4 regions of the Akkermansia sp. N21116 genome follow, and region 1 is predicted to be linked to each of the others. Evidence: riboswitches for the same ligand, from Rfam matches in the RefSeq annotation. Region 1 holds a riboswitch; each other region holds the start of a gene.
The links. A riboswitch is a leader RNA that binds a small molecule or an ion and turns the genes downstream of it on or off. The one in region 1 is predicted to bind cobalamin.
Positions count from the first base shown of each region.

Region 2: it holds a riboswitch for cobalamin, as region 1 does, so the genes downstream of both, QET93_RS01305 (autotransporter outer membrane beta-barrel domain-containing protein) here and QET93_RS09170 (ribonucleoside triphosphate reductase) in region 1, are expected to answer to the same signal.
Region 3: it holds a riboswitch for cobalamin, as region 1 does, so the genes downstream of both, QET93_RS11605 (sirohydrochlorin cobaltochelatase) here and QET93_RS09170 (ribonucleoside triphosphate reductase) in region 1, are expected to answer to the same signal.
Region 4: it holds a riboswitch for cobalamin, as region 1 does, so the genes downstream of both, QET93_RS06575 (TonB-dependent receptor) here and QET93_RS09170 (ribonucleoside triphosphate reductase) in region 1, are expected to answer to the same signal.

Region 1 is NZ_CP139035.1:2,373,247-2,375,448, forward strand. It holds gene QET93_RS09165 (hypothetical protein) at 1-189, shown strand, start outside; cobalamin riboswitch at 375-554, shown strand; gene QET93_RS09170 (ribonucleoside triphosphate reductase) at 762-2,202, shown strand, end outside.
Region 2 is NZ_CP139035.1:331,821-334,022, forward strand. It holds gene QET93_RS01295 (carbohydrate porin) at 1-105, opposite strand, end outside; gene QET93_RS01300 (metal-dependent transcriptional regulator) at 531-917, shown strand; cobalamin riboswitch at 1,112-1,262, shown strand; gene QET93_RS01305 (autotransporter outer membrane beta-barrel domain-containing protein) at 1,296-2,202, shown strand, end outside.
Region 3 is NZ_CP139035.1:3,059,092-3,061,293, reverse strand. It holds gene cobI (precorrin-2 C(20)-methyltransferase) at 1-239, opposite strand, end outside; gene QET93_RS11605 (sirohydrochlorin cobaltochelatase) at 246-1,157, opposite strand; cobalamin riboswitch at 1,391-1,592, opposite strand; gene QET93_RS11600 (alpha amylase C-terminal domain-containing protein) at 1,691-2,202, opposite strand, start outside.
Region 4 is NZ_CP139035.1:1,701,915-1,704,116, reverse strand. It holds gene QET93_RS06575 (TonB-dependent receptor) at 1-1,310, opposite strand, end outside; cobalamin riboswitch at 1,373-1,505, opposite strand; gene QET93_RS06570 (polysaccharide deacetylase family protein) at 1,587-2,202, opposite strand, start outside.

The sequences.
Region 1 (2,202 bases):
GGAGAACAAATCAAGCAGGCTTATTTGAAAACAATTCTCCAGCAACAAGCCCAATATGCTCAGAAGAAGCAATTCGATAAAATCGTCGAAATCCAAAAAATAATAAAAACGATTGAGGACACGGAGCCTTCCCTTCTCTTTTTCAAGACGCCATCGAAAGAGGACTCTGCTGTACCGAACAGGCGTTGACCCATTTGGAGCGGATTTTCATCCCTATCCTACGCCCGAATATCCGGTTGTTCATACTTCGATAAAACCGCCAAATGCGCCTCACACAATTCAAGTCAGGTTTTCTCTATAGACTACAATATATTGTATGTATGATAATATTTACATACAAAATGAGAAAATTCTCTTGCATCCTCGCGCTTGATTGATGTAGAAACCGTTCCAGCACAGGTAACGGAAGACGGTGAAAATCCGTCGCGGACGCGCCGCTGTAACCGGTTGATCCCGGAGTGGACACTGCTCCCGAGAGGAAGTGGGAAGTTCATCCCGAAAAATATGGTCAAGAACCGGAAGCCAGAAGACGACCTGGGCAACCATAGTATCACCATCTCGCGAAAGGATGCGCGTACGAATCGGAATTCCGGCAACCGGTCGGCAAAGGCAATCTGAATGGATCCTCCAAGCTATCCCCACCTCCGCAATTCTTTTTTGTATTTGTTTTCTTTTGTACCCGCCCCATCCCCTTCCCGGGGATGTCGTGTGTACATGCCGCGCGATGCGTCTTTTACGCCACCTTCAAATATCTGCGCCGCATGGTCTCCACAATCATCAAAAGAAACGGTAAATCCGAGAGCTTCCAAGGATACAAGATCGAGGAAGCAATCCGGAAAGCCTTCCACAGTTCCGGGACAAAATATGACGATTTCGTCTATGTCCGAGTCCTCGCATCGCTGGGTTCCCGTGAATCCGTAACCGTAGAAGAAGTCCAGGATCTGATCGAACGAACCTTGTTCAAGTGCGGATGTTTCGAGACGGCTCGTTCTTTTATCACCTACCGCTTCCTGCACAAGATGCAGCGGGAACAAATAGGAGGCATTTACCACGGCAATACTTATGTCGATTGCAAACAAACCGTTGAAGAATACATCGGACGGACGGACTGGCGCATCGCGGCCAACTCCAACACGACCTATTCCAATGCCGGCCTGATCAACAATACCGCCGGCAAGGTCATTGCCAATTACTGGCTCGACCAAGTGTACTCGGAAGAGGAAGGAGCAGCCCATCGCAACGGTGACTACCACATCCACGATCTGGACTGTCTGACAGGCTATTGTGCCGGCTGGAGCCTGCGGAATCTTCTCAACGAAGGGTTCAACGGCGTCCGTTCACGAGTGAACAGCCGCCCCCCGAAACATCTGAAGGAAGCTCTCGGACAAATGGCAAACTTCCTGGGAATCCTCCAAAGCGAATGGGCGGGAGCCCAGGCTTTCAGCTCCTTCGATACCTTCCTGGCTCCCTATGTCTTCAAAGATCAACCCTCGTTCCAGGTCTTGAAAAAAGCCATACGGGGATTCGTTTACAACCTGAACGTGCCATCTCGCTGGGGACAGTCTCCCTTCACCAATGTAACCATCGACTGGACGGTACCCCGTGACTTGCGCGAACAAGTCCCCTTCAGCGGAGGTAAACACCTGCTTGAAGGAATCAACGATCCCCGGCTTGACGCTCTTGCCCGGGAACGAGGGGCTGAATCTCCGGAGAAGATGACGTTCAAACATTTCCAGCCGGAAATGGACCTGATTAACAAGGCTTTCTACGAAGTCCTCACGGAAGGGGACAGCACCGGACAACCGTTCACCTTTCCCATCCCTACCGTCAACATCACGGAAGATTTCGACTGGGACAACCCCAATGTCCCCCTACTCTTCGAAAATGCCGCCAAGATAGGTTCTTCCTATTTCCAGAACTTCATCGGCAGTCAATATACCCGTGACGAAAACGGCAATAAAATTCCCGATGAACGCGCCTACAAACCCGATGCCGTAAGATCCATGTGCTGCCGCCTGCAGCTCGACCTGAGAGAACTGCTCAAGCGCGGAGGAGGCCTGTTCGGCTCTGCGGAAATGACGGGCTCCATCGGCGTCGTCACTATCAACCTGGCCCGCCTCGGCTACCTCTACAAGCAAAACAGGGAAAACCTCTTCAAACACCTTTCCCTGCTCATGGAACTGGCCAAATCCACTCTGGAAA
Region 2 (2,202 bases), 1.5 Mb from region 1:
GTCCTCCACTACCGGAGCGACGTCGGAAACGGCTGCCGATGCCAAGCCGACCATGCAAAGGCCGGAACAGGTCATCAGGGCGGGTATCAGGTAGCTAGTCTTCATAGTTCGTGCTGTTTCTTTGATAGTATTTGCCGCTTATGCTCCTCCTCCTCACGATCCACCCTTTGGATGGCTGACCCGGTTCCACCGCATCAGACCGAAAGCAGCAATTTCCCGGATTTCGCATGAGAAGGAGTCACGCAACACAGCAAAGTTAGCTTTGGCTAACATTTAGTCAACTCTTTTCCTCGCTCCCCTTTGAAACACCCTTGATCGCCCTTCTCTTTTCAAATACATAATACCATTATTATTAAATATTTATATGTAATCCATGCAGTAAAATTCTCCAGAAATAAAAATTAGTTCAATCTAATTTAAGACATTTGAAAGATCGGTTTCCATCGATATTCAGATGGATTTCAGAAGAAAAAATTGACTTCGAGTGTCTCGATCCCTAGTGTTGTTAGATAAACCTAACACTTGTTCTCATGCGCAAAAAAATCTCCACACTGGAACTGAGCAACAGCCTGGAAGACTATCTGGAAGCAATCCGCCACATTGAGCTGGAAAAAGGATGTGCCACGGTAGGAGATATATCCGACGCGTTGACCGTTACAAAACCTTCTGTTTCGCTTGCCATGAAACAACTAAAAGAACGGGGACTGGTGGCATACGAACAATACTGCCCCATCACGCTCACCCGGGAAGGCCGGAAACAAGCCGATCGCGTCATCTCTTGCCACAACATGGTGAAAGAATTTCTTATGAGCAAGATGGACATGGAAGAAGCGCGTGCGGATGAAGTTGCCTGTGGCATTGAGCATATCATGTCTCTGGAAGAAATTTCCCGGTTTCAATTCCTCTCCAGGAATTGACGGCAGCTGGATTGGAGGGCGTATTTGACATCCGCCAGATGAAGCCTGCGCATGGTTTAATCACAGGATATCACGGAAATTACCATTCTATTTCCCGGAAATAGTCCAGCATGATTCATATTCCCGCATATCACTCACAATCAGCAATATAATACATTCTCTACTTTAGGATTGTAACGGATGTCAAATCCGTTATCATGACATTCCTCTCTGGGAAGTCCGTCGCACGGACAGGGAATAGATGGGGAATCCGGTGCAAATCCGGAGCGGTACCGCCACTGTATGTGGGTTCCATGCCAAGGAATTCATGAAGCCAGATCGCCAGCCTGAGAGTTATTACTAACCGCCGGCGGGTTTTCCGGCAGTCTAGACCAAACCATGAATTATACTCCAGCGCTTCACTTGCTTGAAGCTCATCATGACGGGTTACCTTCCCTGAAAGGTAACGACGCATTTTCGTACCCATTCGGGAACGAACCGGCCTGCTCCTCCGGAATGCCCAGTCATTCCCGCCGCAGTGCCAGAACTATCCTCTGCGGACTAGCCCTGTCCCTTGCCGCTTCCGGCATGGTCGTGTCTGCCCATGCAGAAGATATCACCTCCCCGCTAGTAGTTGATGGAGCAGGAAATTATTCCTCTCCAATAACAGCTTACGGGTATACCCAACCCATCGGTACGATCAGTTCGACCATTTCGGCAACATCGTCCGCACATTATGCCTATGGGATCAGTGCCTCCAGTGCCATCAGTATTGATACCATCACGTCCAGTGCATCGATCAGTGCTTCAGTATCCGGGAACTACGCTTATGCCATCGCTACAACCTCGGGCGGGATCTCCATCCGGGATTCTATAGCCGGAGCCATCACCGCAAGCGTCAACAACGAAACTACCGGTGCCTCCGCGTACGGCTATGGAATTTACGCCAAATCCGGAGATATCGCCCTGGGAGGCATCCAGGCTAGCGGGAAAATCATCGTTGCCACCCCCCAACCGGAAAAGGCGGGCCGCCTCTACGGTATCTCCACCGAAAACGGCAGCATAGGTATTACCGGCTCCATCGACGGTACCGTCAAAGTGCTGGGCCATGGCACGACAGTTTACGGGCTGTGGGCTAAAACGGGAGATATCACCCTCGATTCCATCGGAAGTACGGGCAACATTGACGTCACGGGCAATTTCTCCTCATACGGCATGTATGCCAAAACCGGTTTAACTATCAAGAATGCCATTGCAGGAAATATCTCCGTCACATCGGAAACCGGCAATGTTGCCTATGCCTTGA
Region 3 (2,202 bases), 690 kb from region 1:
GCAGCGATGTGAAGCTCGCGATCCGTCTTGTCGCGCGACATGGAGAAGAGCAGGGGGACGATGGTGCCCTTGATGGCTCCCAGCGATTCGACAACGGAGGACGAAATGCTGGTTTCCGTGTTGGGCCCCGTTACTGTGAAGATGATGTCTACTTCCGCGAGAACCCTTGCGGCACGAAGCGTCAGGTACTCTGGGTTTCCGGGGCCGATGCCCACGCCGTAAAATGTGCCGAGTTGCATAGATGTTTATTCTTTCATTCCTTTTTTGACGACCAGGATGTTGTCCGTCGTTTCGCGGGCGTGGCGCAGAAAGACATTACGGATGCCTTGCAGTTCGCCCAGTCCCTTGAGGTTCAATTTGACTTCGAAGCCCTCCTTCTTCAGGACGCTTGCCCAGGAGTCTTCTTCGTCTCCGGCGAGGTCATTCGTGGCGTGGTCGCCAGCAACGATCATGAAAGGTGCCAGCCATACGGTTTTGAGCCCCTGTTTCTGGAGCTTCTTCAGTTCGGCAAGGATGGAATCGAACCCCGTTGTTCCTTCGACTGTGGCCAGGAATGCCTTGGGATCCTTCCGGTGAAGCTCGGTTTGCACGGCAGCGAACACGAGGTCGGCGCGGCCTTCCTTCTGACCGTGCCCCATCAGAACAATGGCTTCGTCTGCCTTGCGTTCCTGAGGGAACTCCGTGAGGATGGCGGTGACCACTTCCTGCATATCGCGGTTGCTTTCCAGCAGGGGGCGACCGATCAAAACTTTTTCAAATGCCCCGGGATTGTGCTCCAGATAACGCTGAATCGTGCGTTCCATTTGGGAGAATTCTTCTCCGGCTGCCATGTGGAGCGACTGGACGCAGAGGGTTTTGACGCCTTTGTCCGAGAGCATTTTAAGGCTTTCCTGGATAGACGGAACAGGGCGGCCTTCTTTGGCGATCTTGTGGCGGATGATGTCGGAGGTGTAAGCCCAGGATGTTTTATCTGCCGGGAAACAGGTTGTGAGTGTTTTCTCCGTACTGGTGTAGGACGTCAAAGCTTTTTGATGGCTTGTTCCGAAGGCGACGATGAGGAGACCGTCCCGGTCGATTGGAGTCTGGGCGGGGAGCATGGAAGTACCAAGGCTGGCGGTGGCGAGGATGCAAAGGGTTTTGAAGAAGCGGAGGATCATGGTAAAATGGGATTCAAAGAACGGGTGTTTTACGAATAAAGAAATCAGACAAGGCAACCCCTCAATCATGAGGTGAAGACCCAGCAAAAAAATGTCGGTTGCAAAAGCCCTTAACCAACAACGGCAAGGTTCGTCAGCGATGGCGGTAGAGTCTGTGCCCAGGGTGACGGCGACAGGGCGAAACAAGGAGGTAAGCCCTTCTTCAGAAGAGTGTTTGGATCAATCATGCGTTGAATAGTCTATGTGGTCATAACGGATATTCGGACTCCGGGCTTCATTTCTTCTCTTCGCCTTCACCCCTTGCGGGACTGGCTTAAGCGTGTGACCGCCTTGAAGAGTCGTAACCCGATACCGCAGCGCGACTGTTTCCGGTTCTCACGGAATTCCCCGTTGCTTGGCGAAAGTGATAGAGAAATCATGCCTCCAAGTCAACTGTGTTGGATGGTATTTTCTTCTTTACGGGAAAAACAAAGCCGTCTCAAATGATGAAAACCATTTGAGACGGTTGGTGATGATTCGGAGCAAAGATGTTTTTACCTTCCCGTTCGCTGGAGGACGATGGCGGTGCGCGGAAGGAGGTAGAGAGAGAGCTTACCGTTGGCGGTGAAGTGGTGGATGGCGTTATCCTGACGCCCGAATCCGCCAAAGCGGAGGTCATCGGTGTCAAGGATGATGCGCCATTCTCCTTCTTCATCAACGGGCAGGAGATAGTCGGGCAGGGCCTTGTCGCCGGACCAGTTGAAGATGAAGATCAGTTTGCCCCGGCGGAAGGCGAGTACCTGGTTGGTTTCGTCGATGTTGAGAGGGTAGGCGTTGGAAACGGTCAGCAGGCGACTCTGTTTCGCCATATGCACCATGGCTTTATCGAATTCCCGGAGGAAGTCGAATTTCAGAGAGGGATTGTCGACAAGCGACCATTGGCGGCGGCAGTATTGGTAGGACCAGTTGTTACCTTCCCGAGGGAAGTCGATCCATTCCGGGTGGCCGAATTCATTGCCCATGAAGGTGAGCCAGCCTTCACCGCCGGCGGCGAGGGAAACGAGGC
Region 4 (2,202 bases), 670 kb from region 1:
GATCCGGCAAAACGCCATGTAGCATTGTTGTTCCAGATGGTGCTGTGTTCCAAACGGCCGACGGCACTGAAATCCAGATAACGGGTCGGAGACCACATCTGTTCGGCAAACCAGGCGAGATTGCTCTCCATTTCGTCGATATCGACGTAATTATTCAAACAGTTGTAATCCGTACGATCCCAGGCCATGCCAAGGATTGTTTTCCATTCCCTATTCCACGTCAATGCATTACGCCATTCCATCTGAAACTTGCTGTGATCCGTCCAGGAGTTTCCGTCGATCAGGTTATCCTTAAAATGGCGGTCATAGTACCCCATCATGAAGGTAGTCGACCAGATCTTGTTGATGTTGGAATCCAACGTTGCAGTCAACAAGTTGCTGCGCATATCGAAACGGTCGCGCTCAACAGTCGAACCTGTTGCTCCATAAACTAAACTCGGATTGTCCAATTGCGAATCCATCCGGCGGTAGGTCAAGCTCAACTTGTTGTCCTTGTTAATATCATAGGTCAGGCGCAGAGCTTCCTGCCATTGGCGAAAATCACCGTAATTATTGGCTTGTCCCGGATTGGGGTAGGCATAAGGACCGGAAGCCCCCAAATAATGAAGATCGTTTTCGGTCGTTTCAAAACCGACTCCTACAAAATAACCCAGTTTTTTGATTTTGCCCTGAGACGTCACCGTTCCCGTATAGGAACCAAAAGAACCGGCCTCGTTGAAAATGGAAAGGGAGGGTTTGCCCGATCCTTCCGGTGTAGAAAGAGCCAAAACGCCGGCATACGAGTTGTTGCCGTAGACGGCCCCTTGAGGTCCTTTGACAAGTTCCGCGCCACCCAAGTCAAAGAGGCTACCCTGGCCATAAAGTTGTCCAGGGCCGGAACCAAGACTGTCGTACGACATGGCATTACGCACATCGGATACGCGCATGCCGTCGATCATCAAAGATGTACCGCCAGCCAAATTAACACCGCGAACAGTCATGTATCCCATGGATCCACGCTGACCAACACTGCCGTCTTCCAGCATATACACGCCAGGAGTGCGGGCAAGAGCACCGGAAAGAGTTTCAATCCCGCGTTCTTCGAAAGCCTTCGGATCAATAATACTCACAGAGACGCCGGAAGACGTGTATGGCACTCCTACATAGTGGGAGGAAACAGTCATTTCCGGTAAGACGGCGACAGTCTGGGCAGGTACAGTTTTCTGCTCCTGAGCACCGGCTGGCTGGGTTGCCGACTGATTGTCAGCATTCGCTCCGAGAGAGACTTGGCCTGAAGCCACAAGGGCCAGACCGACAGCAATAGCACCCATTTCGAGTGCTTTTCTATAGCATATCATAGTTGTAACGCCTTAAAACCGGTACTTCGCCGGTCAAATAGGACAACTCCCATGGCTGGTTTTCTGGCTTGCGAAAGCATGCTTCCGTTTACAGTTGCGGTACAGCTCCGGATTTTCACCGGTATTCCCCATCTATTGCCTGCCCGTGCCACGGGCTTCCATAGAAGTCTGTGATCCGCTCCATGGCGAACCCATGCCCGCAATCAACACAATTTTGTTCCTAAGGTCAACACCAAATTGAAGAGAGTGTCACTTTACAACATTTGCCGGCACATAATGAGACTTGGGTTCCGACACACCGAATTGCCACCGGACACTCTGAGGCTGGGAAGAAGAAAAGGTTTTCCAGGATACGAATACGGTCACGGTATCGACACGGAACGGACGGTTCGCTTTCCAGGAATACATTTTCCGGACGGGATCATAGGAAGCGGGAACTTTACCCAATCCATTGATCATCATCACAATAGAGTCCGGATTTACATCCCGTTCATTACTCAAATCAATCGATATGACGGGAGCTAGATCCGCAATCACGGCATTGGCAGTAGGCTGAACAGTTTGCATAGGAGGAGGAAGCAATGAGGAAGACATGGAGGCAACCGATATGCTTCCTGCCCCGGAATCGGATACCCCCGAAGCCCCCGATTCTCCCAAAGGATGGAACGTCACGGCATTGGCAAAAATCCTCGGATTGTTGCCAAATACGACGTAACGGGGAATCTGCCAATTGTCCGTTTCATGCAAGGTCTTCCTCTGGACGACTGTCACAGCGCCCACGTAACCGTATGTCGGCAGTTTTTCGATCATTTCCGGCGTATGATACCCTCCGGGATAACAGTAGAATTCAATCGGTACATTAAAA